One region of the Nocardiopsis sp. NPDC058789 genome, then DNA from elsewhere that is predicted to be linked to it. Evidence: riboswitches for the same ligand, from Rfam matches in the RefSeq annotation. Region 1 holds a riboswitch; the other holds the start of a gene.

Region 1 (15,114 bases):
GCAGCCCGGTCCGCTGGGCGATGCCGACGCCCAGGAGGATGGTCAGCACCACGCCCAGGGGCGGGAACCCGATGAAGTTGGGGACGAGGTTGGTGGTGAGCCAGGTGAGTCCCTCAGTGGTGAAGAAGCCCTGGACCCGCTGGGCGCCGTCCTCGCTGCCGGGCACCTCGTAGGTGGCGCCCAGCGCGGACAGGACGGAGGACGCGACGGCGACGATCGCGAAGAGCAGCAGGAAGAGGACGAACGGGTCGGGGATCCTGTTGCCGAGGCGCTCGATGCCGTCGAGGGAGCGGGTGAGGAAGCCGGGGCGCGTCTCGACGGCGCCGCCCCGCTGGGAGCGTGGGGTGCTCATGGGTCACCTCTGGGATGAAGGGGTCGGGGAGGGTCCCGGGGTCAGTTCGCCGTGCCCGGCCGCGTGCCGGTCGTGTCCTTGTGGACCGCGCCGTCCTTGATGACCACGGTGACGTTGTCGGGGTCACCGGGCAGGCTGATGTCCGCGAGGGGGTCGCCGGAGCAGACGACGACGTCGGCGCGCTTGCCGGGTTCGAGGGTGCCGATCTCCTCGCTCAGGCCGAGGAGGTCGGCGGCGTCGCGGGTACCGGCGAGCAGGGCGCCCATGGGGCTCATGCCGTGCTCCACCAGAAGGGCGAGTTCGCGCAGGTTGCGGCCGTGCGGGCAGATACCCGAGTCCGTGCCGAGGGCCACGCGGACCCCGGCCCGGACGGCGGCGGTGATGTTCTCGCCGAGGTGTTCCTGGAGCCTGAGCTTCTTGGCGACCGCGTAGTCGGCCGACTTCGCGGGGTCGGGCGGGGTGGTGGCGGTGGACAGGGTGGGCACCAGGTAGGCGCCGTTCTCCAGCATGAGTTCGATGCCGAGCTCGTCGATCTCGTAGCCGTGCTCCACACTGGTGACCCCGGCGGTGAGGGCGTTGCGGATACTGCGGGCGCTCTGCGCGTGCGCGGCCACGGGGATGTCGTGGCTGGCGGCCTCGCGCACGATCGCGGACATCTCCTCGACGTTGAGGCCGTCGTGCCAGGGGGTGTCCTGGGGGCTCCACACACCGCCGCTGGCCATCACCTTGATGACCCCGGCACCCTTGCGCATCACCTCGCGGGTGGCGCGCAGGGCCTCGGCGGGGCCGTCGGTGTTGATCGAGACGGCCCCGCCCGGGCCCAGGACCGTGCCGTAGTCGAAGCCGCAGCACGTGCGGAAGTCGCCGTGGCCGCCGGTGGGGCCGAGCGCCCGGTAGGCGGTCGTGACGCGCGGCCCGGCGACGATGCCCTCCTCGACCGCGCGGACCACGGCCTGGTCGAGTCCGGCCAGGTCGCGGACGCTGGTGACCCCCGCGTCGAGGGTGGCCCGCAGGCGCGGGATGGCGGTGAAGTAGCCGTAGTGCGGGGGCTGGTCGATCAGGTCGGCGGGGTTCATGCCGTCGCCGGACATGGTCATGTGCACGTGGGTGTCGACGAAGCCGGGCAGGATCGTGCCCCCGGCCGCGTCGACCTCCTCGTGGGGTTCGCCGACGTGCGGCGCCTGGTCGGCGGGGCCGATCCAGTCGATCCGTCCGTCACGCAGGACCAGCGCCCAGTCGTGGCGGGGGCCCTCTCCGGTCCCGTCGATCACGGTTCCGTTGCGGACCACGAGGGTCCTGACAGCCGAGGTCATCGACGCCACCTTTCTCCCCGCACCCGGTCCCGGCGCCGCGACGCGGCCGCCCGGACGCGACGGTGCGCACCCAACCGAGGACTCGCAGCTCAGGGCCGCGCTTCTGATCTTGCGGAAACCTACGTGGATGCTCCGGTAGCCTGCGGAAATCGCCGGATACCGCTATCGAGGAGGTGGATCCTGCCGGAATCGAGCATGCCCAACGAGTTCGACTTGACCCTGATCAACGCGCTCCAGCTCGCCCCCAGAGCCACCTGGGCGGAGCTGGGACCGGTGCTGGACGCGGACCCCACCACGCTCGCCCGACGCTGGAGGAGGTTGGAGGAGGAGGGTCTGGCCCGTATAGCCGCGTTCCCCCGTCGCCGGGTGATGGCACGGCGGCACCTCAGCTACGTGGAGCTGAGCTGCCGCAACGGATCGGTCGAACGGGTCGCGGCGGCGCTGGCCGAGGACCGCGACACCCTGAGCATCCAGTTCGTGGCCGGGTCCCACCAGCTCATGCTCACCGTGGTGCCCGGCTCGGGTCTGGCGGACTACCTGCTCAACTGGGTGGGCGGCATCCCGGACGTGGTCTCCTACCGGGTGCACGTCGTCACGGAGGTCCCTCGGGAGGCCTACCTGTGGCAGGTCCGCGCCCTGTCGCCCGCGCAACGGCGTCGGCTGCGCGCCCTCGCCCCCACCCTGCGTGACCCGGTGGGCGACGAACGCGTCACCGAGCTCGACCAGGAGATCGTGGACCTGCTGTGCCGGGACGCCCGGCTGGGCTACCAGGCCATCGCGGACCGGCTGGACGTCGCGCCCACCACCGCCGCACGGCGGATCAACCGGCTCCTGCGCGACGGCCTCCTCGGGCTGCGCTGCGACATCTCCCGAGCGCACATGGGGTGGCCGAGCGCCGCCACCCTGTGGGGCACCGTGGACCCGAGCGTGCTGGACGCCGTTCCCGATCTGGGGGAGCGCATCCCCGAGGTGCGTCTGTGCACGACCATCGCGGGTCCGGAGAACACGCTGTTCATCCTGTGGCTGCGCGACGCCCCCGACCTCACCCGGGTGGAGCGCAGGTTGCTGGAGGAGCTGCCGGGACTGCGCATCGCGGACCGTCGGATGACGCTGCGCACGTTCAAGTTCATGGGCGGGGTGACCGACGCCGACCAGCGCTTCGTGCGGTCCGTCCCGGTCCAGCTCCGGTCCCCGGGCGACCCGTAGGTTCGGGGCGGGAGAGCGGGGACACCTGTCCCCCGGATCGGCGCCCTCCGCCGACCCGGCCGCACGCCACGATCCCTCTCCCGCGAGAACGGTCGAGGCGTCCCCCCGACCCCTCGGGACGTCTGGTCGTCTCACGGGCCGAAAGGACCCGAGAAGCAATGTCGCCCCCGGCGGCCCCGGGCAGCCCCTCGCCGTTCCTAGGCGGCCGGGAGGACGTCCAGGGCGACCAGGAGCTCACGGCCCAGCGACTCGCGCAGGTCGGCGTCCTCCTGGTCCTCGACCTCCAGACGGAGCGCGAAGGTGTGCAGGTCGGAGCCCTGCTCGACCCAGCCCACCCACCAGCCGGGCACCGGGTCCACGTCGACGCCCAGGCCGGTCCGGCCGAAGAGCTGGTGGTGCGGTCCCTCCTCGACCAGGAGCAGGTCGCGCAGCGCGCGCTGGTGCTGGACGTCCACGGGCAGTTCCTCGCGGGCGAGTTCCGCGACGAAGGTGGCCTGCTCCAGCGCGGAGATCTCCAGGGGGCCCTCCAGCCAGAAGCGGTCCGTAGCCCCTTCCTCGCCCACGTTCCGGTTGCCGTAGTCGAACCGGTCCACCCAGGTGGACATCCGGTCGTACCCGATCCGGTCCGCGACCTCCTGGTGCACCGGGACGTCGGAGGTGGGCAGGGCCTCACGCAGGCTCAGCTCGTCGCCGGACTCCGGGGAGATCACCTCGTCCACGTCGGACACCTCGCCGGTCTGGAGGGCGATCAGCGTGTTCGGCAGCTTGAAGGTGGACGCGGGCACGGCGCGCTCGTCCGCCTGGTCCGGGTTCACGACGACGGCGGACCGGTCACCGGCGTCGAAGAGCACGAACGTCCCCTTCACCCCGGCCTCGGCGAAGACCGCCTCCAGGTCCTCACGCTCCACGGTCTGCACGTCGCCCAGCTGTACGGGGTTGCCGACGGTGCCCTGGGCGGGCTCCGTGTCGTCGGTCGCCGCGCAGGCGACCCCGCCGAACAGGGTGAGGGCACAACCCGCCGCTCCGAGGGCGAAACGGCCGGGGGCGTGCCCCGGCCTCCCGGGAGCGTGTTCGGTGTCGGTACGCACTCGTCTCCTCCACAGGGCTGTCCGAAGGAACGTCCACCCACAAAGCTAGGGCATGCACGGTGGTCACACACCACGCTTCGTGACCTCGGCGGACCGTGTCGCGAAGGTCGTCCCGGCCTGTCTGAGCCGGGGTGGCGCGGTCGTCCACAACCGCCCGGGCAGTCTTGGGCGCCCCAGTTCTCCGCTGCTAGGCTGAGTGTGTTGCTGACCCCGTACGGGAGAGTGTCCGCGTATCCAGCGTGGGCCGCCGAAGGAGCAATCCCTCCCCGAAGACAACCTCTCAGGCACAGCGGACCGTACGGGCGAGACCACTCTGGAAAGCAGGGACGCGTTCCCTCGCCGAAGGTGCAAACCACGCCGAGCGCGCGGTGAAGCTCTCAGGCACCCATGACAGAGGGGGAGGATGGCAACGCCTTACGCACGACACCCATCCTCTCGGGAGTGCCCATGTCAGAGTCCGCGACCGCGCCGCGTCTCACCGCGCTGCACAAGATCCACGAAGAGGCCGGGGCGACGCTCGTCGACTTCGCCGGATGGCTGATGCCCCTCCGCTACAGCAGCGAGACCGCCGAGCACACCGCCGTCCGTGAGGCCGCGGGGCTGTTCGACCTCTCCCACATGGGCGAGATCCGGCTGACCGGCCCGCAGGCAGCCGAGGCCCTCGACCACGCCCTGGTCGGCTTCCTGTCCAAGGTCAAGGTCGGCCGCGCCCGCTACACCATGATCACCGCCGAGGACGGCGGGGTCCTGGACGACCTCATCGTGTACCGGCTCGGCGAGGACGAGTACCTGGTCGTGGCCAACGCGGCCAACGTGCCCGTGGTCGCCTCCGCCCTGGCCGAGCGCGCCTCCGGCTTCGACGTCGAGGTCGCGGACGAGTCCGCCGACTACTCGCTCATCGCGATCCAGGGCCCGCGCGCGGTGGAGATCCTCGCCCCGCTCACCGACGCCGACCTGGACGACATCCGCTACTACGCGGGGTACGAGCACACCGTGGCCGGGGTACCGGTCCTGCTCGCCCGCACCGGCTACACCGGCGAGGACGGGTTCGAGATCTTCGTCCGGCCCGCCGACCGCGCCCCCGAGGTGTGGGCGGCGCTCATGGCCGAGGGCGCCCCGCACGGGTTGGTCCCGGCCGGTCTCTCCTCCCGCGACACCCTCCGTATGGAGGCCGGGATGCCGCTCTACGGCCAGGAGCTCTCGGCCGACCTCACCCCCTTCGACGCCGGACTGGGCCGCGTGGTCAAGCTCGACAAGCCGGGCGACTTCGTGGGCCGCGCCGCGCTGGAGGAGGCCTCGCGCACCGCCCGTGGTCGGCGTCTGATCGGCCTCGCCTCGCGCGGCCGCCGTCCGCTCCGCAAGGGCCAGGACGTCCTGCGCGACGGCACCGTCATCGGAGTCACCACCAGTGGCGCCCCCTCCCCCACCCTGGGCCGCCCCATCGCCATGGCCTACGTGGACGGCGACCTCGACACCTCGACCGGCGCGTTCACCGTGGACGTGCGCGGACGGGGCGAGGACGTCGACGTGGTCGAGCTGCCGTTCTACCAGCGGCAGTCGTAGGAAGCGGGGCCGCCACCGGCGGACCCGAGAACCTGCACGCCCCGCGCGGCCGGATCCCCACGAGGGACCGGCACGGTCGGGGCGTGGCCAGGCGTAGGCCGGGCCGGGTCGCCGTACGGGCGCACGGCAGACAAATGGAACACCTCCAAGGAGAGTTGAAGTGAGCGTTCCCACGGAGCTGGGTTACACCGCCAAACACGAGTGGATCGCGGTCAGGGACGGGGTCGCCACCGTCGGGATCACGGCCTTCGCCGCCGAGTCGCTGGGTGACATCGTCTTCGTCGAGACCCCGGCGGTCGGTGACGAGGTCACCGCCGGCGAGACCGCGGGCGAGGTGGAGTCCACCAAGTCCGTCAGCGACATCTACTCCCCCGTCACCGGAGAGGTCGTGGAGGTCAACGAGGCGCTCGAGGACGCCCCCGAGACCATCAACTCCGAGCCCTTCGAGGGTGGCTGGCTGTTCAGGGTGCGCTTCTCCGAGCAGCCCGCGAACCTGCTCTCCGCCGAGGAGTACACCAAGCTGACCGAAGGCGAGAACTAGCATGACCAGCGACAACCTTCTCAACCAGACCCTGGGCGAACTCGACCCGGAGGTCGCGGCCGCCGTCGACGCCGAACTGGCGCGCCAGCGCGACACCCTGGAGATGATCGCCTCCGAGAACTTCGCCCCCCAGGCGGTCCTGGAGGCCCAGGGCACGGTCCTGACCAACAAGTACGCCGAGGGCTACCCCGGCCGTCGCTACTACGGCGGCTGCGAGCACGTCGACGTCGTCGAGCAGCTGGCGATCGACCGCGCCAAGGAGCTGTTCGGCGCCGAGCACGCCAACGTGCAGCCGCACTCGGGCGCGCAGGCCAACACGGCCGTGTACTTCGCGCTGCTCAAGCCGGGTGACACCATCCTGGGCCTGGACCTGGCCCACGGCGGTCACCTGACCCACGGCATGCGGATCAACTACTCCGGCAAGATCCTCAGCGCCGTGGCCTACCACGTGCGCGACGAGGACGGCACCGTCGACTACGACGAGGTCGCCGCCCTGGCCAGGGAGCACCAGCCGAAGATGATCGTGGCGGGCTGGTCCGCCTACCCGCGCCACCTCGACTTCGCGAGGTTCCGCGAGATCGCCGACGAGGTCGGCGCGCTGCTCATGGTGGACATGGCGCACTTCGCCGGTCTGGTCGCGGCCGGACTGCACCCCAACCCGGTGCCGTTCGCGGACGTGGTCACCACCACGACCCACAAGACGCTCGGCGGCCCGCGCGGCGGGATGATCCTGTCCAGGGCCGAGCTCGGCAAGAAGATCAACTCCGCGGTCTTCCCCGGCATGCAGGGCGGACCCCTGGAGCACGTGATCGCGGCCAAGGCGGTCTCGTTCAAGGTCGCGGCGAGCGAGGAGTTCGCCGAGCGCCAGCGCCGCACGGTGGCGGGCGCCCGCATCCTCGCGGAGCGGCTCACCCAGCCGGACGCCTCCAAGGTCGGGGTCAAGGTCCTGACCGGCGGCACCGACGTCCACCTGGTCCTGGTCGACCTGGTCGACTCCCAGCTCAACGGGCAGGAGGCCGAGGACCGGCTGCACTCGGTCGGGATCACGGTCAACCGCAACGCGGTCCCGAACGACCCCCGGCCGCCGATGGTGACCTCGGGCCTGCGGATCGGGACCCCGGCCCTGGCCACGCGCGGGTTCGACGAGGGTGACTTCGCCGAGGTCGCGGACGTCATCGCCGAGGCGCTCAAGCCCGAGTTCGACGAGGCCGCCCTGCGCGACCGGGTCACCGCTCTGGCCGCCAAGCGTCCGCTCTACCCGAACCTGTAGCAGTCCCCGCCGTGTGGGCCGCGCGGGCCCACACGGCGCCGGTCACCACGGCCCCACCCCTGTGCTCAACGAGGAGGACAGCCATGGCCATCAGTGTCTTCGACCTGTTCAAGATCGGTATCGGTCCGTCGAGTTCCCACACCGTCGGTCCGATGAAGGCGGCTCGGACGTTCGTGTCCGGCCTGCGCTCCGAGGACCTCCTGTCGCGCGTGACCCACGTGCGGGCGGAGCTGTACGGCTCACTGGCACTCACCGGCAAGGGGCACGGCAGCGACACCGCCGTGATCCTGGGGCTGATGGGGCACACCCCCGAGGGCGTCGACGTGGACGCCGTCCCCCGCCTCGTGGAGGGGGTCCGGTCGGACCGAAGACTGTTCCTGGGTGGCCCCGAGGGCCCGGCGGTGGACTTCGACCCCGCCGTAGACGTGGACTTCCGCCGCAGGGAGAGCCTGCCCGACCACCCCAACGGGATGCGTTTCCTGGCGCTGGACGCCTCCGGCGCCGAGGTGGCCGCGAAGGTGTACTACTCGGTGGGCGGCGGCTTCGTCGTGGACGAGAGGGCCGCGGGCGCCGACCGGATCAAGGCCGACGACACCGTCCTGCCCCACCCCTTCTCCTCCGCCGAGGAACTGCTGGAGCTGTGCGAGCAGACCGGCATGTCGATCAGCGCGCTGATGCTCGCGAACGAGCAGGCCTTCGGGCGGACGCCGGACCAGATCCGGGAGGAGCTCCTGGAGATCTGGACGGCGATGCGCCAGTGCGTGCGTCGCGGCGTGTCCACCGAGGGCAGCCTGCCCGGGGGCCTGAAGGTGCCCCGCCGCGCGCACCGGCTCTACCGTCAGCTGGGCGGCAACTGCGACGAGCACGGGCTGCTCGCCCCCACCCACGTGGACCCGGACCCGATGCGCGGCAGCGACTGGATCACGCTGTACGCGCTGGCGGTCAACGAGGAGAACGCCGCGGGCGGACGCGTGGTGACCGCGCCGACCAACGGCGCCGCCGGTATCGTCCCGGCGGTCCTGCACTACTACCTGCACTTCAGCCCGGGCGCGGGCGACGAGGGCGTGGTCCGCTTCATGCTGACGGCGGCGGCCATCGGCATCCTGTTCAAGCAGAACGCGTCGATCTCCGGTGCGGAGGTGGGCTGCCAGGGCGAGGTGGGTTCGGCCTCCTCCATGGCCGCGGCCGGTCTGGCCGAGGTCCTGGGCGGCTCCCCCGCGCAGGTGGAGAACGCGGCCGAGATCGCGATGGAGCACAACCTGGGGCTGACCTGCGACCCGATCGGCGGCCTGGTGCAGATCCCCTGCATCGAACGCAACGCGCTCGCCTCGGTCAAGGCGATCAGCGCCACCCGTATGGCCCTTCGCGGCGACGGCAGCCACTTCGTGAGCCTGGACAAGGTCATCCGGACCATGCGCGACACCGGCCGCGACATGCACGACAAGTACAAGGAGACCAGCCGAGGCGGCCTCGCCGTCAACGTCATCGAGTGCTGAGCCAGTGCCGGGAATGTCCTGGTTCATCCCCTGGTTGTACGGGGGGCACGGCCGATGACCGGGCTCGAGCTCCCACCCGCTCGCCCTCGTCGGTCGGCACCCCGGGTCTGGTGGCTTGAGCTCCGCTCGCCACCAGACTCGCCCCTTCCTGGCCGGTTCCGGCCACCCGGAGGGGTCACGGATCACCAGCGGTCCGCCGCTTTCCGGCGCGCTCCCGCGAGAAACACGTGACCGTCTCCGTCACCATTCCCCCCGCTCCGGGAATTCGCCCGGACGACCCGTGGTATAGATTTCGGCCGTGACCTCCAGAACCATTCCCCCCGCCCTCCGAGTGCTCGCCCCCGCGGCCGCCCTGGCCCTGGTGCTCTCCGGCTGCGGCCTCCTCAGAACAGAGGAACCCGCTCCCACGGAGCCCGGGGAGAGCGCTTCCGAGGAGACGGAGGCACCCGACACCGAGGAGAGCGGTCCCGCCCGCGAGAGGTCCACGGGGTCGGGCTCGCTGGCCGCCCCGGGCATCCTCACCGCGGAGTGCCAGCCCGGCTGGCTGGAGTTCACCCTCCGCTCCCCCGAGGACGCCCGGGAGATCACCAGCGTCCGCTTCGACACGGCCGAGGCCGTCCACGCCGAGTCCGACGACCTCTCCCACGGTCGTGCGGTGGAACCGCAGAGCCTCTCCCTGGAGACCTCCTGCGACACGGGCGCGCCGTCCCTCTTCCCCGAACGCGGCCTGGTCCTGGGCACCTTCGCGGAGAGGGTCGACGGCGTCGCCGTCACGGGGTTCGGGGTCATGGCCGAGGACGGCACGTTCACGGCGCTCAGCCCCGCCCCCGAGGACGCCGGCTCCGAGGGCCCGGCCGACCACCTGCACCCCGTGGCCGACCCGGAGCGGGACAGGATCGTCTTCGTGTCGGAGACCGGTGAGAGCGAGGACGTCGTCCGGGCCCTCGACCTGGAGAACGGCGAGTTCACCGACCTCGGCACCTGCGACACCCAGCAGATGTGCGAGCACCTCACGGTCATGCCCGGTCTGGACAGGGCCGCCATCGACGACGGCCAGAGCACACCGATGGCCGTGGTCCTCGACGGCTCGACGGTGGTCCAGAACAACGACCTGGGGCTGTCCTTCTTCGACATCGGGGACCAGGCCGACGACGACGTGGTCGACCTGACCCTCAACTTCCTCAACAGGGACCGCACCACCGAGGTGGACGTCGACGCCAGCGGCACCGTCCGGGCCCTCGACGCCAACACCCTGCTCTTCGACGACGAGGTGCTGAGCGTCCTGGAGTTCACCGAGACCACCCTCGAGGGCTACGAGGAGGAGAACTCCACCACCCCACGGAACCTGTGGGAGCCCCTGCCGGTCGATCGGACGCTGTCCCCCGACGGCGACGGGGTGAACTCGCACGTCGTGCCCTCTCCCGACGGCGGCGAGGTCCTCTTCCGCAACGAACCCCAGAGCGGTCCCGCCAGCTGGTACAAGGTGCCGACGGACGGGTCCGGCGCCCCGGAGGAGCTTTCCGAGATGCCCGGGAACGTCTCGACGGTCATCAGCTGGCGATGAGTCCCATGAGCGCACAGGTGGCCGCCAGCCTCCACGTCGCTTTCGGCCTCCCACCGATTCTCGTGGAAAGCACGGCCATTCTCACGTCGTTCCCATAACTCCCGATCGAGCCAGAACATCGAAACAGGTCCACCTCGGTATTGGCTCAAGGAAGTAGTCCCGCACTGGACTGACCGGCACACACGGAAGGGGGCGGCGCTTCCGGCGCCGCCCCCTTCCCGTTCGCGGGGTGGCTCAGGCGAGACTGCGCCGGGGGTTCCTGGCCGGAGCGGTCATGGACATCCGGATGACGGCGGGGACCTGGTCGAGTTCGAGGGCGCCGCGCAGGTTGGTGATGGCCTCCGAGCGGACGCGCCGCCAGATCCCCGCCACGTCGGCGTCGTCCTCCAGGGTCAGCGCCAGCCGAAGGTGGGGGTGGTCGCCCGACTCCGTGAGGCGGGCACGGGCCCGACGCACCCCGGGATAGTCGGCGACCTCCTGCTCCAGGGCGCCCCGGGCGGCGCTCTCCGGCATCTCCACGTTGCCCGCCTCGTCGCGGGCGAGGTACAGACGGCCCACAGTGTCGTTCATGCCCTGCACCATCAGCCAGCGCAGGGCCAGGAACCCGGCCACGAACGCGACGGCCACCGCCACGTAGGGCACCCACTGCTGGGCGAGCACCGCGTTGGTCCGGTCCCCGAGCAGCGGGGTGGCGGCGAGGTCCCCGCCGAGGAGCCCCCGTCCGACGGCCAGGGCCGCGAGGCCCGCCGCCAGCAGGACGACTCCCACGATCACCAGGCCCAGGCGGTTGCCCCGGGCCGACCTTCGAGACCTGTCCCGCGCCATGGTCAACCCTCCGCGTATCGAACGTGCGTGGCGATCCGCATGCTGCGCAGCGGCGCCAACTCCTCCAGCCGGTGCTCCACGGCCGAGGTGACCTCGGCGGGCAGCCCGTGCGAGTCACGCATCCCGGTGCGCACGTGAACCCGGAGCCGGTTGCCGCGCACGGCCACGTGCACGTGTTCGACCCCGCTCACGTCCTGAGCGGCGGACGCCACCGCCCGCCTCAGCGCGGGCCGGGTCAGGCCGACGACCAGCGCCGGGTCGTCGGTACGCAACGCGGTCCACCGGCTCCGCCCCGGGGCCAGCGCCACCACGATCAGGGCCAACCCGATCAGCGCCAGGACCGCCGAGGCGATCTGCACCGACGGTTCGGACCAGGTCGTGGCGGCGGCGTAGTCCGTGGCCGGGCCGACCGGGATCAGCCGCAGCGGATTGCCCGCGAGCGCGGCGATCACCTCGGCCGCGGCGACCACGGCCACCACCAGGATCAGCAACCCGGTGAGGACCGCCGGCCAGGACCTGCGTGGTCGGAACGTGTGGACGGCGACCCGCTTGGCGCGGCGGTCGATCCCCTGGCTCGGACGCGCGAGCGCCTCTTCCACAGTGGTCATGTCAGCGCACCAGCTCCGCGATCTCGATGTCGATGTGGTGGACCTGTTTGCCGGTGATCCGCTCGACCCGGTCCTTGACGTGGCCGCGCACCTCTTCGGCCACCTGGCGGGCGGGCCTCGGGTAGCGCACCCCGACCCGCAGCCTCAGGAGGACGATCTCCCCGCTCACCCTGGCGCGAGCCGCCCTCGACCGCACGGCCCGTGCCCCGGCGACCTCCCCGACGGCCCTGGCCGCCACCTTCTCGATGGCGGCCCCGGGAATCTCCGTGCGGCCTCCGGGGTCCCGGACCCGGGTGTGCCTCCCGGGCTCCCCCTCGGGGGCGTGCCCCCGCTGACGAGGGACGGTGTCACTGCGAACCCCGACCACGACCTCACCCCTGTCTACGCCGACCGCCGTGTGAACATCTCGGCGAGGTCGATCTCACCCTCCATCGCCCGGCCCGCGACGAACCCGACGAGGCCGAGGACCAGTACCAACGCGAAGGCGGGGAACCCGCCGAACGCCGCAGCGAGCCCGAGTACCGTCCCGTAGGACAGTCCGACGATGGGCCACATGGCTACCCCCTCTAATCCCTGCTTGTAGGTCTAGCTGGCGGTGCGTGTGCCGTCTCCGAGCCCGGCGACCACGTCCTCCACGGACACGTGGACGGCGCGGCCGCCGGACAGCGGGGCCAGGCCCCGGCGGATCTCGGCGGCGACCTCCGGTAGCGGTCGCCCGTAGCGGAGGACCACACCGACCTCGACGTGGTCGTCCCGCACGGCCACCCCCCGGACCCGTCCCCCCGGCACCGCGGTGCTCAGGGTTCCGAAGGATCCGGAGGACAGTTCCACCACGTCGGAGAAGCGCAGCGCGCCCTCCGCGAGAGCCCGTGCGATCGCGCCCCGGTCGTCGCCGCCCACGGCTACTGGACCCTGGGCTCGGAGTCGCCGCGGTCGGCGGACTCGTCGTCCCCGGGCAGGTGGATGTCGTCCACCCGGATGTTGATCTCGGTGACCTCCAGGCCCGTCATCCGCTCGACCGCGTGGGTGACGTTGCGCCGTACCGCGGCGGCGAGGTCCTGGATGGCGGCCCCGTACTCGACGACCAGGTCGATGTCGACGGCGGCCTGGCGTTCCCCCACCTCGACGGAGACGCCCTGCGCCACCGACCCGGAGGAGCTGCCGCCGCTCACGGCGTCGCGCACCGCACCGACCACGCGCGCGGCCCCGCCGCCCATGGCGTGGACGCCGCCGATCTCGCGGGCCGCCATACCGGCGATCTTGGCCACGACGCCGTCAGCGATCTGGGTGTGCCCCTGCTCGTGCCTGCTATCGGAGTCGCGGCCGCCCTTGGACTCACGGGCGCTCGGTACCGCGGATTCGGTCTTGATGTCCGACACTGGTCCCCCTACGCAGTGCGAAAAGCCGTTCTGGACGCCGCTACTTCTTCTTGAAGACGCCCTTGATCTTGTCCTCGGCCTTGTCCTTGAGGTCCTCGGCCTTGTCCTTCGCCTTGTCGGCGGCGTCCTTGGCCCCGGACTTGGCCTGGTCGAACTTGCCCTCGGCCTCGGTGCCCTTGTCGCCGGTGACCTTGCCGAGGGCTTCCTTGCCCTTGCCGGCGGCGTCGTCGAAGTGCTTGCCCATGAGTGTCCCCCTGATCAGAGCCGTTACGGCTCAGGGTTGTCAGTCCGAAACCCGTGTCGCCCCGGTCGGGACGACCGGAACGGTTTCGACCTCATCACACCTTATACGCACGCTATGTAGCCAACAAGACACTTGGAGTCATGATTTGCAGGTCAGAAGGGTAACGGTGTCACCATCCTTGCCCCAAAACCACTTCCGGAACCCCGGCTGGGCTGGAAAAACGTCAGGGGCGCCCGTAGGCACCCCTGCGTCCGAAATCGTGTCGCGCCGCCACGCCGCCGGGCCGGGCGGCGGCTCCTAGCCGAAGATCACCGTCTTGTCCCCGTTGAGCAGGACCCGTCGCTGGGCGTGCCAGTTCACGGCGCGCGCCAGGGCCACGGACTCCAGGTCCCGGCCGATCGCGGTGAGCTGCTCCGGGCTGTGGGTGTGGTCGACCCGGGAGACCTCCTGCTCGATGATCGGGCCCTCGTCCAGGTCGGCCGTGACGTAGTGGGCGGTGGCGCCGATCAGCTTCACCCCGCGCGCGTGCGCCTGGTGGTAGGGCCGGGCGCCCTTGAAGCTGGGGAGGAAGGAGTGGTGGATGTTGATGATGCGCCCGGACATCTTGGTGCACAGCTGCTCGGAGAGCACCTGCATGTAGCGGGCCAGCACCACCAGGTCCACGTCGTAGGAGTCGACCAGCTCCAGGACCCGGCCCTCCTGCTCACCCTTGTTCTCGGGGGTGACGGGCAGGTGGTGGAAGTCCACGCCGTAGGAGTCGGCCAGGAACTCCAGGTCGGGGTGGTTCGAGACCACCGCCGCGATGTCGATGTCCAGCAGGCCGCTGCGCTGGCGGTACAGGAGATCGTTGAGGCAGTGCCCGAACCGCGACACCATGACGATCATGCGCGGGCGCACGTCCCGCGCCTGGAGGTCCCACTCCACGAACGAGCCGCCGTCGCCGCCGCCGAACCCACCGGCCAGGGACGCGAAGGCCCCGCGCAGGGCGTCCTCGCTGACCGCGCCCGCGGGCCCCGCCTCCGCCACGAACTGGGTCCGGAGGAAGAAGCGACCGCTGAAGTGGTCGCCGTACTGCTGACTCTCGGTGATGTTGCACCCGTGGTCGGCCAACAGGTTGGCCACCGCCGCGACGATACCCCGGCTGTCGGGGCAGGAGAGGGTCAGGACGTACTCGCGCTCGTTCATGAAAGGAAACAACTCCCGGGGTCGACCGGCTGATCAGCCGTGACGCCCCAGGATATCCAGCGTGTGGCACCCACGGGGCCGCCCTCCGGGTATCCCGCGTCACCGCTCCTGACCGGAAAAGCACGAAATCGGGCCCTCCGGACAATATGAAGCTCATTCATGTTCTGGCATCCTCGGGAACATGACGAGACTGCGTGAGAAGTACGAGGCCGCGACGCGCGACATCCAGGCCCCCTTCGCCATGGTCGACCTGGCCGCCTTCCGCGCCAACGCCGCCGACCTGACCCGCCGCGCCCACGGCCGTCCCATCCGGGTGGCGAGCAAGTCCGTACGCTCCAGGGCACTCCTGCGCACCGTCCTCGGCCTGCCCGGGTACGAGGGCGTCATGGCCTTCACCCTCCCGGAGGCGCTCTGGCTGGCCACCGGCGACACCGAACCGCTCAGCGACGACATCCTCGTCGCCTACCCCACGGCGGACAC
Region 2 (15,114 bases), on a different contig from region 1:
CGGACGGTCCGTCAGCCGCCCTCCGCCGAGGTGGTCAGGGCGCCGACGATCCTTCGTGCCGCGTCGGAGGTGCGGTCGACCGGGGTGAGCGGGACCCCGTGCAGCTCCGTGGGGAGTCCTTCCTGGCGGGGCCAGCGCATCCACCACCAGAGGTCGCCCCGGTGGGGGCGCAGGAGGGCACGCTGCGGGCGGGTGGCCGGACCGGCGTCCACCACGCCGAACACGCCGTCCTCACGCGCCTCGACCCCGCGCGCCCGGAGTTCGGCGGCCATGCCCCGCAGGGCGAGCGCGGCCAGGTCCACCCGGCACACGGCCTCGGCGGGAGCCTGGGCTCCGAACACGCCCATGGGCGGGGTACCACGATGCTCGCGTCCACTCCCGGCCAGGCTCGGACTCCCCGCCGGTGGTGTCTCAACGGTCACGCGGCCTCCCTGCCTTCCTCACGGGCCCGGCGCGACACGTCGTACGCCGGACCAACGACACACCAACTCTGCACCACCCTGAGCAGCGGTGAGCACCCGTATGCGGATCACGCATCACACTTTCTTTTTCACACATAGCCACCAAGCGCTCACGGAATCCCTAACCTGAGCTGCATGCCCCAACGAGACGGTGAACTGCCCCAGGACCTGTGGACCCGCCCGCGGATGGCCGCCGCCCTGGCCACCTGTGACATGCCGACGGTCATCGAGGGCGTGCGCTCGGCGCGCGGGTGGTCCCAGGGGGAACTGGCCCAGGCACTGACCTACTCGCAGAGCTGGGTCTCCCGGGTCGTCAACGGCCAGCAGTCCCTCACCGTCAGTCAGGTCCACGACCTCGCCCGGCGGTTGGACATCCCGCTCCACCTGCTGCGGTTCGGCGGGGCGGGGGGCGCGGAGGCATCCGGTGTGGAGCGGGGGTCCGGCGCGCTGGACGGCACGCGGGAACCGGACGACGTGGGGACACGGGGGCTGGGCCGGGGCGCGCGCGAGGAGCTCGACGGCACGGGGCGCAACCCCTCCAGACGCCGGGCCCCCGGGCGGAGCGTCGCCACCGGTCCCTCAGCCCTCACGGGCGGGCGCCCCGCGGGTGGATACGAGGGGTACCACGGCATCAACGAGACCACCGCTCCCGCGCTGCGCTCCATCACCGGCGGCCAGCGCCGCATGGACGCCACCTCACCCGCGCGCCACCTGCTGCCCGGCGCCGTCGCGCACGTGCACCTGGCCGAGCGGATGCTCGGCAACGCGCGCGGGACCGCCTTCCACACCGAACTCAGCGCGGCCGCGAGCGAGGCCTCCGGTTTCGCCGCCTGGCTCAGCGCCGACCTCGGAGACATGGGGTCGGCGCGGATGCACTACCGGACCGCGGTGGTCCGGGCCCGTCAGGCCGGGATGCGCCTGCTGGACGTCTACATGCTCGGTTCCCTGGCCGCCTTCGAGATCGACGTCGCGGAGGACCCCGAACTCGGCCTCGGACTGGTCCGGGAGGCCGAGCACGTGCTCGGGCCCACCGCCCACCCCACCGCCCGCGCCTGGCTGGCCTGTATCGGCGCGCTCGCCCACGCGGGACTGGGCGACCGCGTCTCCGCCGCCCGCTCCATCCGGCGCGCCGAGCGCGAGGTGGACAGCCCGGACAACGCCCAGCCGCCCTGGCCGTGGGTGTTCGCCTTCGACCAGGCCAAGGTCGCCGGGTACCGCGCCCTGGTGGGGGTTCGGCTGCGCAGCCCGCACGACGCCCGGGCCGCCTTCGCGGAGGCGGTGGCACCGGCGCCGCGCAACGTCAAGCAGTCGGCGCTGCTCAAGGTCGAACTGGCTTCCGCCCACGCGGAGGCCGGTGACGTGGACGAGGCCTTCCGGCTCGCGCAGGAGGCCCTGACCACCGGCGTGCGCTTCGACTCCGAGCGCGTGGTGGGCAGGGTCCGCTCCTTCCGCAGGCGCTACCAGGGCCCCCGCGCGCACTGCGTCGAGGACCTCGACGACAGGCTTTCCTCACTGGTTACCGGTATCCCCCTGAGTGGGTAGAAAGTCCGGGAAGCGAGCAGCAGGGAGGTCATGTGATTCGTATCGGGATCACCGGACACCGCAACCTGACCCCTGACGTGAGCGGCGCCGTCGCCGGTCTGGTCAGGGCTCACCTGGAACCGTACGGATGCGAGATGGTGGGCCTGTCCTGTCTCGCGGACGGCGCCGACGTCCTCTTCGCCGAGGCCGTGGTGGCCACCGGCGCCCCGCTGGAGGCGATCGTCCCCGCGTCCGGCTACCGTGAGGCGCTCCCGGACGAGCACCACCCGGTGTACGACCGCCTCCTGAAGCAGGCCGTCCTGGTCCACTCCCTGCCGCACGACGAGTCCGACCCCCGCGCCCACATGGCGGCGGGGCGCCTCCTCGTCGAGCGCTGCGACCAACTGGTCGCGGTCTGGGACGGAGAGCCCGCCCGGGGCCCCGGAGGCACCGCCGACGTCGTCGCCTACGCGCACCGGGTGGAGCGCCCCGTGACGGTCCTGTGGCCCGAGGGTGCCCGCCGCTGACCCCTTCCGGGTCCAGGCGCTCCGTCGCACTCGGACCCGGCGGCCCTCCCGCCTACCGTCCTCCGGTGGCCCGTCCGGTGATCACGGCGTTGACGTCCGAGGCCCGCAGCACTCCCAGGATCGCGCCGTCGGCCTCCACGACCAGGTACTCGGGCAGCGGGTACCGGGTGAGCTCCGTCAACAGCTCCTCGCCCTCCAGGTCGGCGGAGACGGTCGAGTGCTCCGTCAGCGCCCGCGCCACGTCCGACACCGGAACCCAGGCCCGGCGCGCGTCGGTGATCGCCTCGGCCGCCGCCGGGTGCACCACGGACAACGGTGTTCCGGCCCCGTCGGTGACCACGACGGACTCCGCTCCGCCCTCCCGGGCGCGGAGGTCGGCCTGGGCCAGCGGGAGGTCGGCCGGGACGGCCACGGCGCGACGGGTGAGCGAGCGCGCCCTCAACCCGGGCACCCGGGCCCGGACGCGCGCGTTGTCGAGCGCCTCCGAGGCGCCCATCCACATGAACCCGGCCAGGACCAGGCCCCACACGATCGCCCACGGCCCGGGGGCGCTCCCCGCGCTCCAGGCGAACAGGAACGGCAGCGCCGCGACGACGAGGGCGAGGACCCGTCCGCCCCAGGCGGCGACCACGCTGCCCGTGTGCGGACGGCCGGTCATCTTCCACACCCCGGCGCGCAGGAGGCGGCCACCGTCCAGTGGAAGCCCCGGCAACAGGTTGAACACGCCCACGAGGAGGTTGGCGATCCACAGCTGGAAGAGCAGTTCGCCGGGCACGCTGAAGGGGTCCGCGAAGTGCGCGAGCACGAACGCGACCGCCGCCAGGACCAGCGACAGCAACGGCCCGGAGAAGGCGATCCAGAACTCCCGGCCCGGGGTGGGCGCCTCCCGGTCGATCTCCGAGACCCCGCCCAGCACGTACAGGACGATGCGGCGCACCGGCAGTCCGTACCAGCGGGCCACCAGCGAGTGGGCCAGTTCGTGCACGAGCACGGAGGCGTAGAGCAGGACCGCGAAGACGAACGCCAGCAGGTAGGCCGAGGGACCCAGTGCCAGACGCGACTGGACGATCCCGCCGTAGACGAGGGTGATCAGGACGGCGACGATCCACCACGACGTGGTGACGTAGACCGGGACCCCGAAGGGGCGGCCCAGCAGTAACCCTGGCTTCTTCCGTTCGCTGTCGTCGGGACGGGGTCGGGACTGGTCACTGCCTCTGCTCACGGCTCCACACTAGGCCCTGTCCCGCCGGGGTCCCCAGCAGGTCGGGGCTGAGCCGCCCCGGTCCGTTCGTGGTGCCTCCGTCCACGGTGTCCCGTCCGCTCCGGGCGGGTGCGCTCCTCTCATAGGCTCGGTGTATGACCATCGCGCCGCTTCCGACCGCCCTCTCCCCCTCCCGGGCCTCGGACTTCCTCCAGTGCCCGCTGCTGTTCCGGTTCCGCACCATCGACCGCCTCCCGGAGGCGCCCAGCGCCGCCGCGCTGCGGGGCACCCTGGTGCACGCCTGCCTGGAGCGCCTGTACGAACTGCCCGCGGACGCCCGCACCCCGCGCACGGCGGAGGGCCTGGTCGAGCCGCAGTGGGCCCGGATCCGGGACGACAAGCCCGAGGTCGCCGAACACCTCTTCCCCGGTGAGGAGGGGCTCGCCGCCTGGCTGGACTCGGCCCGCGCCCTGGTCCGCCGCTACTTCGACCTGGAGGACCCGGAGCGCCTGGAGCCGCGCGAGCGCGAGATGCGCCTGGAGGTCGCGCTCCCCACCGGCCTCCGGTTGCGCGGCTACGTGGACCGCCTGGACGTGGCCCCCGACGGGCAGATGCGGGTGGTCGACTACAAGACCGGCAAGTCGCCGCATCCCCGGTTCGAGGACAAGGCCAAGTTCCAGATCTTCTTCTACGCGGTGATGATCTGGCGCGACCTGGGCGTGGTTCCCGCCCGTCTCCAGCTCGTCTACCTGGGTGACGGCTCGGTGCGCTGGTACGACCCCACGGAGGAGGAGCTCCTGGCGGCGGAGGCGGAGATCGGCGACATCTGGGCGCGGATCGAGGCGGCCGGGCGCGCGGGGAGCTGGGAGCCCAGGCGGAGCAAGCTGTGCGGCTGGTGCGAGCACCAGGCCCTGTGCCCGGAGTTCGGGGGCACCCCGCCGCCGCTGCCGACCGCCTGAGGTCCGGCGCCGACGACCCCGAACACGGGTAGATCGGTGGTGTGGGTCTCCCCGACACGGGTAGTGTGACGCGACTCCGACCCAGATCACGGGTGGGTCACGGCGTTTACGGCCCCGGCGACCGTCGACTTGGGGGAGAATCGGGCCGTGTCCGACTCCGTATCCGTCTCCGTCCTGCTCGCCGACGACCAACCCCTCGTCCGCGCCGGCTTCCGCATGATCCTGGAGTCGTCCCCCCACCTGTCCGTCGTCGGTGAGGCCTCGGACGGCCGTGAGGCCGTGCGCTCGGCCCGGAGCCTGCTCCCCGACGTCGTCCTCATGGACGTCCGCATGCCCGGCGTGGACGGTATCGAGGCCACCCGACGGATCGTCGAGTGGGCCCGCCCGCTCGGCCACCGGGTGCACGTCCTCGCGCTGACCACGTTCGACCTCGACGAGTACGTCGTCGGGGTGCTGCGCGCGGGCGCCTCGGGGTTCCTCCTCAAGGACGCGCCGCCCGCGGAACTCGTCTCGGCGGTCGAGGTGGTCGCCCGGGGCGGTTCCGTGGTCTCCCCCACCGTCCTGCACCGCCTCCTCGACCGCTTCGCCCCCCTCCTTCCGACCCCCGAGCCCGAACCCGAGCCGGAGCGGGACACCCTCACCGCCCGCGAACGCGAGGTGTTCCAGCTCATCGCGCGGGGCTGGTCCAACGGGGAGATCGCCGCGCACCTGGTCGTCGGCGAGACCACCGTCAAGTCCCACGTGGGAAGCATCCTCACCAAGCTCGGCCTGCGCGACCGCGTGCAGGCCGTCGTGCACGCGTACGAGAGCGGCCTGGTCCGCCCCGGACAGCAACCGGAACAGGACGGGGCACGTGACTCGCGTGCCCCGGGTCCCCCGTCCTGAACACCGTCACCGAGCCCCGCGAGCGCCCGAGACCCGGCGCGTCGCCCACCATGACGAAGCACGCCCCTTGACAGGATGATCCGGTGACCGAACTCACCGCCGCCGCCGCGGCCGGAGGGCGAACCGCGCGCACGGGCGCGGCGTCCCCCTTGGGGTTGCCGAGGCAGTACGCCGATCATCTGGGGTGCGGGCGACGGGGAGGAAACGGAGTACAGCCATGCCAAGCAAGCGGGATCGCTCGGGGCCGCCGAGCGAGGAGTTCATGCTCAGCCGGATGCGCGACTGGCGCGCCGAGCACGAACGCGAGCTGACCCCGGACAGCCTGGAGGACGGCGAGGACGTCAGCCTGCCCGACGCCCGGGTGATCAACCTGGTGCTGCGGGTGGGCGAACTGATGCTGGCCAGCGGGGAGGGCACCGAGGCGGTCAGTGAGGCGATGCTGAGCCTGTCGGTCGCCTTCGACCTGCCCCGCTCCGAGGTGTCGGTCACCTTCACCACGATCTCCCTGTCCACCCACCCCGGCGGCGACAGCCACCCGGTCACCGGGGAACGAGTGGTGCGTCGCCGTACCCTCGACTACTTCCGCGTCAACGAGCTGCACACACTGGTCCAGCAGGCGGCGCTGGGGCTGCTGGAGCTGGAGGACGCGAGCGCCCGCCTGGAGCAGATCCGCCGGGCCCGGATGCCCTACCCCAACTGGCTGATCGCGGTCGGTTTCGGACTGATCGCCTCCAGCGCCAGTCTCATGGTGGGCGGTGGCCTGATCGTGGCCGCCGTCGCCTTCCTCGCGACGGTGCTGGGCGACCGCACGTCGGTGTTCCTGGCCAACCGGGGGGTCGCGGAGTTCTACCAGATGTCGGCGGCGGCCGTGGTGGCCTCCTCCATCGGCGTGGGGCTGCTGTGGGTGAGCACCGAACTGGACCTGGGTCTCCAGGCGGGCGCGATCATCACCGGTAACATCATGGCCCTGCTGCCGGGCCGTCCGCTGGTCTCCAGCCTCCAGGACGGGATCAGCGGCAGTTACGTGTCGGCGGCCGCGCGACTGCTGGAGACCTTCTTCATCCTGGGCGCGATCGTGGCGGGCGTGGTCTCGGTGGCCTACACCGCCACCCGTCTGGGTATCGACCTGGACCTGGAGAACCTGCCCTCGGCGGGGACCGCCATGGACGTCCCGGTCCTGATCGGCGCGGCGGGGATCGCCATGGCCTTCGCGATCTCCCTGGCCGTGCCCCCGCGCATGCTGCCCACGATCGGCGCCTTGGGCGTGATGATCTGGCTGATCTACGCGGGTCTGCGCCTGCTCCTGGAGGTGCCGCCGGTGGTCGGGACGATCGTGGGCGCGATGGCGGTGGGCGTGGTCGGCCACTGGCTGGCCCGGCGCACACAGCGACCCGTGCTGCCCTACCTGATCCCCTCCATCGCGCCGCTGCTGCCCGGAAGCATCCTGTACCGGGGTCTGATCGAGATCACGCAGGGAACGGCCGTCTCGGGGCTGCTGAGCATCGCCGAGGCGGTCATGGTGGCGCTGGCGCTGGGCGCCGGGGTCAACCTCGGCGGTGAGCTGGTGCGTGCCTTCCAGCGCGGTGGCCTGGCGGGGGCGGGGATGCGCAGCCGACCGGCGGCACGCCGCACAAGAGGTGGCTACTGAGTGGTGGCGACACCGGCTCCCGGCCGCTGGTACGGGGCCGGTACCGACGATCCGGACGGGAAAAGGTGACCCGGGGCAGAACCGGTCGAGCGTGTGGCGTGTCTCACTTGGCGAGGCCCAACAAGACACGCCGATGAACGTTGTCGACCTAAACCGACAACATCATGTGATGTCAGCCACTAATGTTGGCCTCAGCTCAACGAGGAGCACCCGACGAAAGGCTCTGACATGTGCAGCCATTCACCCGCCTGCCCTTCCTTCGAGGACACTGACCGCGAGGCCGCCCGCGTCGTCTCCAGCCACCCGGAACAGGGCTGGAGCCTGCTCTGCAACGGCGTCGTCCTCTTCGACGACACCGGCGAACTCCTCCCCGACGGCGCGGTCGTGGCCCCGCACCGCCCCCGGGCCGCCGCCTGACCCCGAGCACTCCCGAGCACGCCGTCCCCGGGTCCATTCCGGACCCACGGCTCAGCCGCCGTCCGGCCAGTGCTCCGGCAGGACGTCCTCACCCATCGCCGCGCTGAGCCGACGTCTGAAGTCGGCGTGCACGGAGGTCCCCCACACCAGTTCGCTCGGTGTGCGCAGGGCCGTCTCCATCGCCGCGCGCAGGGCGGCCGGGCGGGATTCGCCCTCGACGACCGGGACGGCCAGCAGTGCGTGCATCTGGGTGACGACCGCGAACAGCTCGCCCGCCAGCGCGGGAGCGCTGGAGGTGGCCACGGCCTCCTCCAGGTAGTCCTCCCACCACGGCGCCGCGTGTTCGCCACCGTCCTGCGCCGGGTACGCGAAGGGGCGCCGCAGGCGTCCCCGTACGGCGTCCGCCGTGTTCCGGTCACGGCTGTCCAGGCCCGCCCGCCAGACCCGTTCGGCGGCGTCGGGCTCCCCCTTCAGGGACAGCAGGCCGGCGAGCAGTTCCACCGCCGCGCCGGAGGTGCGCGGTTCCGGGCGCGGGCCCGACTCCCCGTCGGACCGTCCGGCGTCCACCACGGAGCCCACGTCCGCGATCGCCCTCTCCAGGTGGGTGGCGGCGCGCAGCATGCGCAGCCCCGGGTCGTCGCCCACGCTGAGACCGCGTTCGACCGCGACGGCGGCGGCGTCCGGCCGTCCCCGTTCCAGGAGCCGACCGGCCAGGTCACGCGCGGCCTCCACCACGGTGGCGGCGTGCAGGCGACTGATCGCCGCGTCGCCGGGCGGCAGCTCCAGGGCCGCCTCCCAGTGCTCCTCGGCCTCGTCCTCCTCGCCGCGCGCCTCGGCCTCGCGCGCCAGTCCGTAACGGGCCACCGCGGCGTGGGCGGGGCCGCCGAGATCGAGCAGGCGCCGCCAGACCCGGACCGCCTCGCCGTGCGCGCCCTCCTGTTCCAGGGAGAGCGCCAGGTGGTGGGCGGCGCGCGGCGCGTACCGGGTGTCACCGGTGGAGAGCGCGCGGCGCGCGGCCTCCCGGGAGGCGGCCAGGTCGCCTCGCTGGTCCTGCACCACGGCCAGGCCGAGCAGCGCCCTCGCCTGGACCCGGGGCGGCGGGTTGGCCGCGACGGCACGCTGGTACAGCTTGGCGGCCCGCTTGAGGTGCCCGTTCTCAGCGAGGTCCTGGGCCTGGTCGCACAGGTCCGGGGCACCCTCCGGCGTCGGCCCGGAGGTGTCCTCGACGTCGTCGGGGTCCGTGGCCCGAGGCTCTGGTTCGGCGGGGTCGGCGGGGCCAGAGCGTGCGGGAGGTCCGGACGTCGTGGTCATTCGTTCCGCTTTCCATGGGGGTGTCGGGCCCGCGCGACGGGGAGCGCGTGCCGCAGGCGTGGCCGCGACCGCTGGGCGGTTCCACGGCTGTGCAAACTCTAACGCGCCGCCCCCGGACGTCGCGGGCGCCCGGTTCGGGTGTCGGCGCGGTGCGCGGCCCGTCGGTTCTCCCCGCACCCCTCGGGGGACGCGGAAGGGGCGCCCCCGCGCGGGTGGGCGCCCCTCACACGTTCACGGAACCCCGGTGGCCCGTGCTCGCCTTCCTACAGCTCGAAGGCCTCCGGCGGCGGGCAGGAGCAGACCAGGTTGCGGTCACCGTAGGCCTGGTCGATCCGGCCGACCGGCGGCCAGTACTTGTCCTGGCGCAGCGAGGGCAGCGGGTAGGCGGCCTCCGCGCGGGTGTAGCCGCGGTTCCACTCGTCGGCGGTGACCGCCTCGGCGGTGTGCGGGGCGCCGCGCAGCGGGTTGTCCTCGGCGTCCCACTCCCCCGAGGCCACGCGGTCGATCTCGCCCCGGATGGAGATCATCGCCTGGATGAAGCGCTCCAGCTCGGCGAGGTTCTCGCTCTCGGTGGGCTCGACCATGAGCGTGCCGTTCACCGGGAAGGACATGGTCGGCGCGTGGAAGCCGTAGTCCATCAGGCGCTTGGCGACGTCCTCGTTGCTGATACCGCTGGCCTTCTGGAGCGGGCGGATGTCGATGATGCACTCGTGCGCGACCAGACCGTTGGCGCCGGTGTAGAGCACCGGGTAGTACGGCTCCAGGCGCTTGGCCACGTAGTTGGCGGAGAGCACGGCGGTCTCGGTGGCGGAGCGCAGGCCGTCGCCGCCCATCATCCGCACGTAGGCCCAGGAGATGGGCAGGATGCCCGCCGAGCCGAACGGCGCGCCCGAGACCGGTCCGACGCCGGTGTGCGGGCCCGCCTCGGGCTGGCCCGGGTGGTTGGGCAGGAAGCCCGCCAGGTGCGAGCGGACCGCGACCGGGCCCACGCCCGGACCGCCTCCGCCGTGCGGGATGCAGAAGGTCTTGTGCAGGTTCAGGTGGCTGACGTCCGCGCCGAACTCGCCCGGCTTGGCCCAGCCGACCAGGGCGTTCAGGTTGGCGCCGTCCACGTAGACCTGGCCGCCCGCCTCGTGGACCAGGCGGCAGACCTCGGTGATGGTGTCCTCGTACACGCCGGCGGTGGAGGGGTAGGTGACCATGATGGCCGCCAGTTCCGCACCGTGCTTGGCGATCTTGGCGCGCAGGTCGTCGAGGTCGACGTTGCCGTCGTCGGCGCAGGCCACCACGGCCACCCGCATGCCCGCCATGACCGCGCTGGCGGCGTTGGTGCCGTGCGCGGAGCTGGGGATGAGGCAGACGTCGCGGTGATCGTCGCCGCGCGAGCGGTGGTAGCCCCTGATGGCCAACAGACCGGCGAGCTCACCCTGGGAGCCGGCGTTGGGCTGGAGGGAGACGGCGTCGTAGCCGGTGACCTCGGCCAGCCACCCCTCCAGGTCGCGGATGAGCGACACGCTCCCGGCCGCCTGGTCGAGCGGGGCGAACGGGTGCAGCCCCGCGAACTCCGGCCAGGTGATGGACTCCATCTCGGCGGTCGCGTTGAGCTTCATGGTGCACGAGCCCAGCGGGATCATCGTGCGGTCCAGCGCGAGGTCGCGGTCGGACAGGCGGCGCATGTAGCGCAGCAGGGAGGTCTCGCTGCGGTGGGTGTTGAACACCTGGTGGGTGAGGTAGTCGACGCCGCGCGCGAGGTCGGCGGGGAGGCGGTCGGCGTCTCCGTCCACGGACACCGGGCCGCGCTCGGCACCCCGGTCGGCCTCCCCGAAGGCGGCGAGCACCTTCTCCAGGTCCTCCACGGTGGTGGTCTCGTCCACGCTGAGGCCGACCGTTCCCTGGTCGACGCCCAGCAGGTTGATTCCGGCCTCCAGGGCGCGCTCGACCACGCGGTCGGCGCTGGGCACGCGCACGCGCAGGGTGTCGAAGTAGGTCCCGTGGAGCACCTCGAAACCGCGCTGGGCGAGTGTGTCGGCCAGGGCCGCCGTGCGGGTGTGGACCTGGCGGGCGATCGCACGCAGTCCGTCGGGGCCGTGGTAGACGGCGTACATCCCGGCCATGATGGCCAGGAGCACCTGGGCGGTGCAGATGTTGCTGGTGGCCTTCTCGCGGCGGATGTGCTGCTCGCGGGTCTGGAGGGCCAGACGGTAGGCGGGCTTGCCCGCGTCGTCCACGGAGACGCCCACCAGGCGACCGGGCAGCTGACGGCGGAGCTTCTCCCCCACCGACATGTAACCGGCGTGCGGGCCGCCGAAGCCGAGCGGGACGCCGAAGCGCTGGGTGGAGCCCACCGCGATGTCCGCCCCCAGGTCGCCGGGGCTGCGCAGCAGGGTCAGCGCGAGGATGTCGGCGGCGACCACGGCCAGGGCGCCGCGCTCGTGCGCCTCCGCGATGACGGCGCTGGGGTCGCGCACCACACCGCTGGAGGCCGGGTACTGGACCAGGACGCCGTAGACGTCTCCCTCCGGCAGGCCCTGGGTGAGGTCCGCGACGACGACCTCGATGCCCAGGGGTTCGGCGCGGGTGCGCAGCACCTGGAGGGTCTGCGGGAAGACGTCGGAGTCGACCACGAAGACGTCGCCCTTGACCTTGCTGACGCGGCGGGCCAGGGTCATGGCCTCGGCGGCGGCGGTGGACTCGTCCAGCAGGGAGGCACCGGTGATGGGCAGACCGGTGAGGTCGGAGACCATGGTCTGGAAGTTGATGAGGGCTTCGAGCCGGCCCTGGGAGATCTCGGGCTGGTAGGGCGTGTAGGCCGTGTACCAGGCCGGGTTCTCCATGATGTTGCGCAGGATGACCGGGGGCGTGAGTGTGCCGTAGTAGCCGCGGCCGATCATCGGGGTGGTGGGCCTGTTGCGCGAGGCAAGGTCGCGCAGTTCCGCCAGCGCCTCGGCCTCACCGATCGCCGCGGGCAGGTCGAGCGTCGCGCTCTGGCCGGGGGCGCTGAGGATGGACGCGGGCACGGCCGCGTTCATGAGATCGGCGGTGGAGCCGTAGCCGACCGTCTTGAGCATCTCGGCGGTCTCGGCGGGGGCGGGTCCGATGTGGCGGTCCGCGAACACCCGGGCGGGGGCGCCCGGGGTGGGGACGTTCGACGGGTCAGGCACGGAGACCTCCTGGTGACAGGGCCGATCGGGTCGGCGGTGTTCCTCACGGTCTCCCCCTCTGTCACCGGGCACGACCGCGCCCAGGCTTCAGAGCGGCCTACTCCGCGCGGTCCATGGTGCCTGAGAGGTTACTGGGGAGTATTGCCCCGTCGGCGCCTCGTTGCCGAGGTCTCTCCCGCGCGGTATCAGCGGCCTGCTGACGCTCTGTATGTGTGTACAAGCAGGGAGAATGTCGGTTTTCATCCCCGTTGTGACTACGACCGTACTCGATCCGGCCCCGTGGCACCGAGTCAGGGCGCACCTTCACCGTGGTCGACGCGCCCGCGCCGGTACCGCGTTCACCCGGTGCGCCGCTCCCGGCGCCGCATGGCCAGCTCGTCCACGACCTGGGGTGCCGCCGCGGGCAGATCCGCTCTCTCCTCGGCCGGGACCACGCCGAGCGCCTCCTCCAGTTCACGGGAGACGTTGGCCAACGCCAGACCGAACATGCCCTGGCCCCGCTGCATGAGGTCGACCACCTCGTCGGGCGAGGTGCACTCGTACACGCTGACGCCGTCGCTCATGAGGGTGATGCGGGACAGGTCGGTGGCGGGGCGGCCGCGCAGGTGGTCGACGGCCGTGCGGATCTGTTGGAGCGATATCCCGGTGTCCAGGAGACGCTTGGCCACCTTCAGCATCAGGATGTCGGGGAGGCTGTACAGCGGAGCGTTGTGGGCACCCGTGCGCACGCTCGGCTCCACCAGGCCGGTCCTGGCCCAGTAGTCCAGCTGTCGATAGGTGATCCCGGCGGCCGTACACGCCGCTGGACCCCGATACCCGACGTCCGTAGGCAGCGCCATCACGTCCTCTTCGCACAGTAGGCCCTGCTGCCCCGCTAGCCGCAGCGCGGACCGCCTGTCATGGTGATCCCGCTTGCCGCTCGCTACCGCCACGCCGACCTCCGGCTTCTCGTCCCACGGCGGCATCGACAGGGGAGTCCACTCAGGGAACGGGCGCGCCGTGGGTTTCACAGCACTGACGGTAGGACGACCGCAGGGCAGCGTCAACGAAGGCGCGCGGCGCGTCGCCAAGTGCGCACACCAAGGAAGCCGCGGTCCCGGCCCCCGCCGGGCCGAAACCCACTGGGCGGTTGTCGACTGCGCCCTCCACGACCATTCCGTTCACCCAATCTATCACCGGTGCGACCCATGAACCCGCAGGTCACGGCCGCGAATAGACGAATCGGGGCCCGCGGAGGGCGAGCCCCGACCGTCTCAGGTACCTCGTTGGCCGAAATCCTCGGGCGAGATGTTGTCCAGAAACTCCCGAAACGCCTCGACCTGGTCCTCCTGCTCGTCCGGGATCGGCATCCCGGCCTCCTCGATCACGTCCTCGTGGGCGTAGATCGGGGTGCCGGTCCGTAAGGCCAGGGCGATGGAGTCCGAGGGGCGCGCGCTGACCTCCACACCGTTGCTGAAGACCAGCTCGGCGTAGAAGATGCCGTCACTCAGCCCGGTGATGTTGACCGTCTCCAGCCCCGTGTCCAACGCGTCCAGGACGTCACGGAACAGGTCGTGGGTGAGCGGGCGCGCGGGCGAGACTCCCTGCTGGGCGAGCGCGATCGCGGAGGCCTCCACCCCACCGATCCAGATCGGCAGGTAGCGGTCCCCCTCGGATTCCTTGAGCAGGACAATCGGTTGGTTCGAGGGCATCTCAACCCGGACGCCGACGACCTCCATGTGTTTCACAGCGGCTCCGTCCCACGAGTCGTCATGCCGGATGGGCGCTCGTCCCTGCTCCCCCGTCGGATCAGGACCCGAGGGCGAAATCGGCACCCTTCGTTACAAAGCTCTCCGGAGGCGGGGGGCCGCAAACCTCCTCGGCACACCCGCCCCCGTCGACCGTGGTCAGCGCGCCGTCATCGGCGCGGCTTGGTCAGCAGGACCATCCGGAACTTGCCGATCTGGATCTCGTCCCCACCGCCCAGCTCGGCCTCGTCCACCGGTTCGCGGTTGACGTAGGTTCCGTTGAGGCTGCCGACGTCACGGACCCCGAAGCCGTTGCCGCGGCGGAAGAACTCCACGTGGCGTCGGGACACGGTGACGTCGTCGAGGAAGATGTCGCTGTTGGGGTGTCGGCCGGCGGTGGTGACGTCGCTGTCCAGCAGGAAGCGACTCCCGGCGTTGGGGCCCCGCCGGACCACCAGCAAGGCGGTCCCGGGTGGAAGCGCGTCGGTGCTGGCGGGATCGTCGCCGCCGAGTTCATCGCCCTGTTCCTCCTCCTCCAGCGCCTGTATACCGGAGATGGAGATGGTCGACGTGACATCCCCAGCGGAGTCACCGCCGGCGTTGGGCCGTGGGCTCTGCTGTTCGGCCCTGCGGACCGGTGTTCCACAGTGGGAGCAGAAACGGGCATCATCCGCAACGGCGTGACCGCACTGCGTGCAGTAAACGCTCGACATAGGTCGGCTCGGCCTCCTACCGCACGGGGCGGTGCTTGATTCGGCTGATCGGTGGCGCGTTCCGGGCGCCAGGCGGGCAACGGGGCCCGCTCACCGTCCGGAACACGGTGAGTCGGTCCACTGTCCACGGTCGCGGCAGCGGTTCGCCTCACACGGTCGGTCGCTAGGTCTCATCCCCCAAGTAGGACTCCTTGTCACCCCCGTTGGATGTCCGCCGTTGCCGGGATTCCGTGGCGGGAGGTGACACGGTGCTTCAGGGAACACTCGACTTTAAACCATATCCCTGTCCAGACAGGGTTTCGCTCCCCCTCGGCCCGCCGCGAACACCCGTCGGGGCGCCCGCGTGGCGGGGTCCGCTCGCGTCGGTGCCCGGGGCACCGCCACGACCGGAGACAGGCCTCATGGGGAGACCCACACCTGTTCTGGAGCAGATGCCCGGCCCGGGCGTTTGGTTCTCCGTCACGCGGGGTGGATTTTCGTGAACTTCCGGCCCCTGCCTCGACCTGCGCCTTCGTCCACTTTATCCCCCGCTCCGCCCCGGGGTGGGAACACCCCGGGGCGCGACCCGGACACGGAACGTGGG

The links. Region 1 has a riboswitch for glycine ahead of gcvT (glycine cleavage system aminomethyltransferase GcvT). Riboswitches for the same ligand answer to the same signal wherever they lie in the genome.
Region 2: another riboswitch for glycine. It lies ahead of gcvP (aminomethyl-transferring glycine dehydrogenase); the one in region 1 lies ahead of gcvT (glycine cleavage system aminomethyltransferase GcvT).

Annotation. Positions count from the first base shown of each region.
Region 1 covers NZ_JBHYOW010000004.1:387,820-402,933, forward strand. Annotated here, with positions in the region: gene ACFW3L_RS07685 (AbgT family transporter) at 1-352, opposite strand, end outside; gene ACFW3L_RS07690 (amidohydrolase family protein) at 394-1,665, opposite strand; gene ACFW3L_RS07695 (Lrp/AsnC family transcriptional regulator) at 1,861-2,871, shown strand; gene ACFW3L_RS07700 (penicillin-binding transpeptidase domain-containing protein) at 3,069-3,959, opposite strand; glycine riboswitch at 4,165-4,266, shown strand; gene gcvT (glycine cleavage system aminomethyltransferase GcvT) at 4,407-5,522, shown strand; gene gcvH (glycine cleavage system protein GcvH) at 5,683-6,063, shown strand; gene glyA (serine hydroxymethyltransferase) at 6,065-7,333, shown strand; gene ACFW3L_RS07720 (L-serine ammonia-lyase) at 7,417-8,829, shown strand; gene ACFW3L_RS07725 (hypothetical protein) at 9,128-10,393, shown strand; gene amaP (alkaline shock response membrane anchor protein AmaP) at 10,628-11,218, opposite strand; gene ACFW3L_RS07735 (DUF6286 domain-containing protein) at 11,221-11,826, opposite strand; gene ACFW3L_RS07740 (hypothetical protein) at 11,828-12,193, opposite strand; gene ACFW3L_RS07745 (hypothetical protein) at 12,208-12,381, opposite strand; gene ACFW3L_RS07750 (hypothetical protein) at 12,412-12,726, opposite strand; gene ACFW3L_RS07755 (Asp23/Gls24 family envelope stress response protein) at 12,729-13,205, opposite strand; gene ACFW3L_RS07760 (CsbD family protein) at 13,246-13,449, opposite strand; gene purU (formyltetrahydrofolate deformylase) at 13,747-14,634, opposite strand; gene ACFW3L_RS07770 (alanine racemase) at 14,816-15,114, shown strand, end outside.
Region 2 covers NZ_JBHYOW010000018.1:12,854-27,967, reverse strand. Annotated here, with positions in the region: gene ACFW3L_RS22760 (hypothetical protein) at 12-347, opposite strand; gene ACFW3L_RS22755 (multiprotein-bridging factor 1 family protein) at 648-2,003, shown strand; gene ACFW3L_RS22750 (hypothetical protein) at 2,036-2,509, shown strand; gene ACFW3L_RS22745 (site-2 protease family protein) at 2,562-3,731, opposite strand; gene ACFW3L_RS22740 (RecB family exonuclease) at 3,866-4,669, shown strand; gene ACFW3L_RS22735 (response regulator) at 4,817-5,554, shown strand; gene ACFW3L_RS22730 (threonine/serine exporter ThrE family protein) at 5,772-7,202, shown strand; gene ACFW3L_RS22725 (DUF5999 family protein) at 7,431-7,619, shown strand; gene ACFW3L_RS22720 (tetratricopeptide repeat protein) at 7,671-8,930, opposite strand; gene gcvP (aminomethyl-transferring glycine dehydrogenase) at 9,194-12,091, opposite strand; glycine riboswitch at 12,189-12,279, opposite strand; gene ACFW3L_RS22710 (MerR family transcriptional regulator) at 12,430-12,930, opposite strand; gene ACFW3L_RS22705 (bifunctional nuclease family protein) at 13,345-13,818, opposite strand; gene ACFW3L_RS22700 (FHA domain-containing protein) at 13,989-14,531, opposite strand.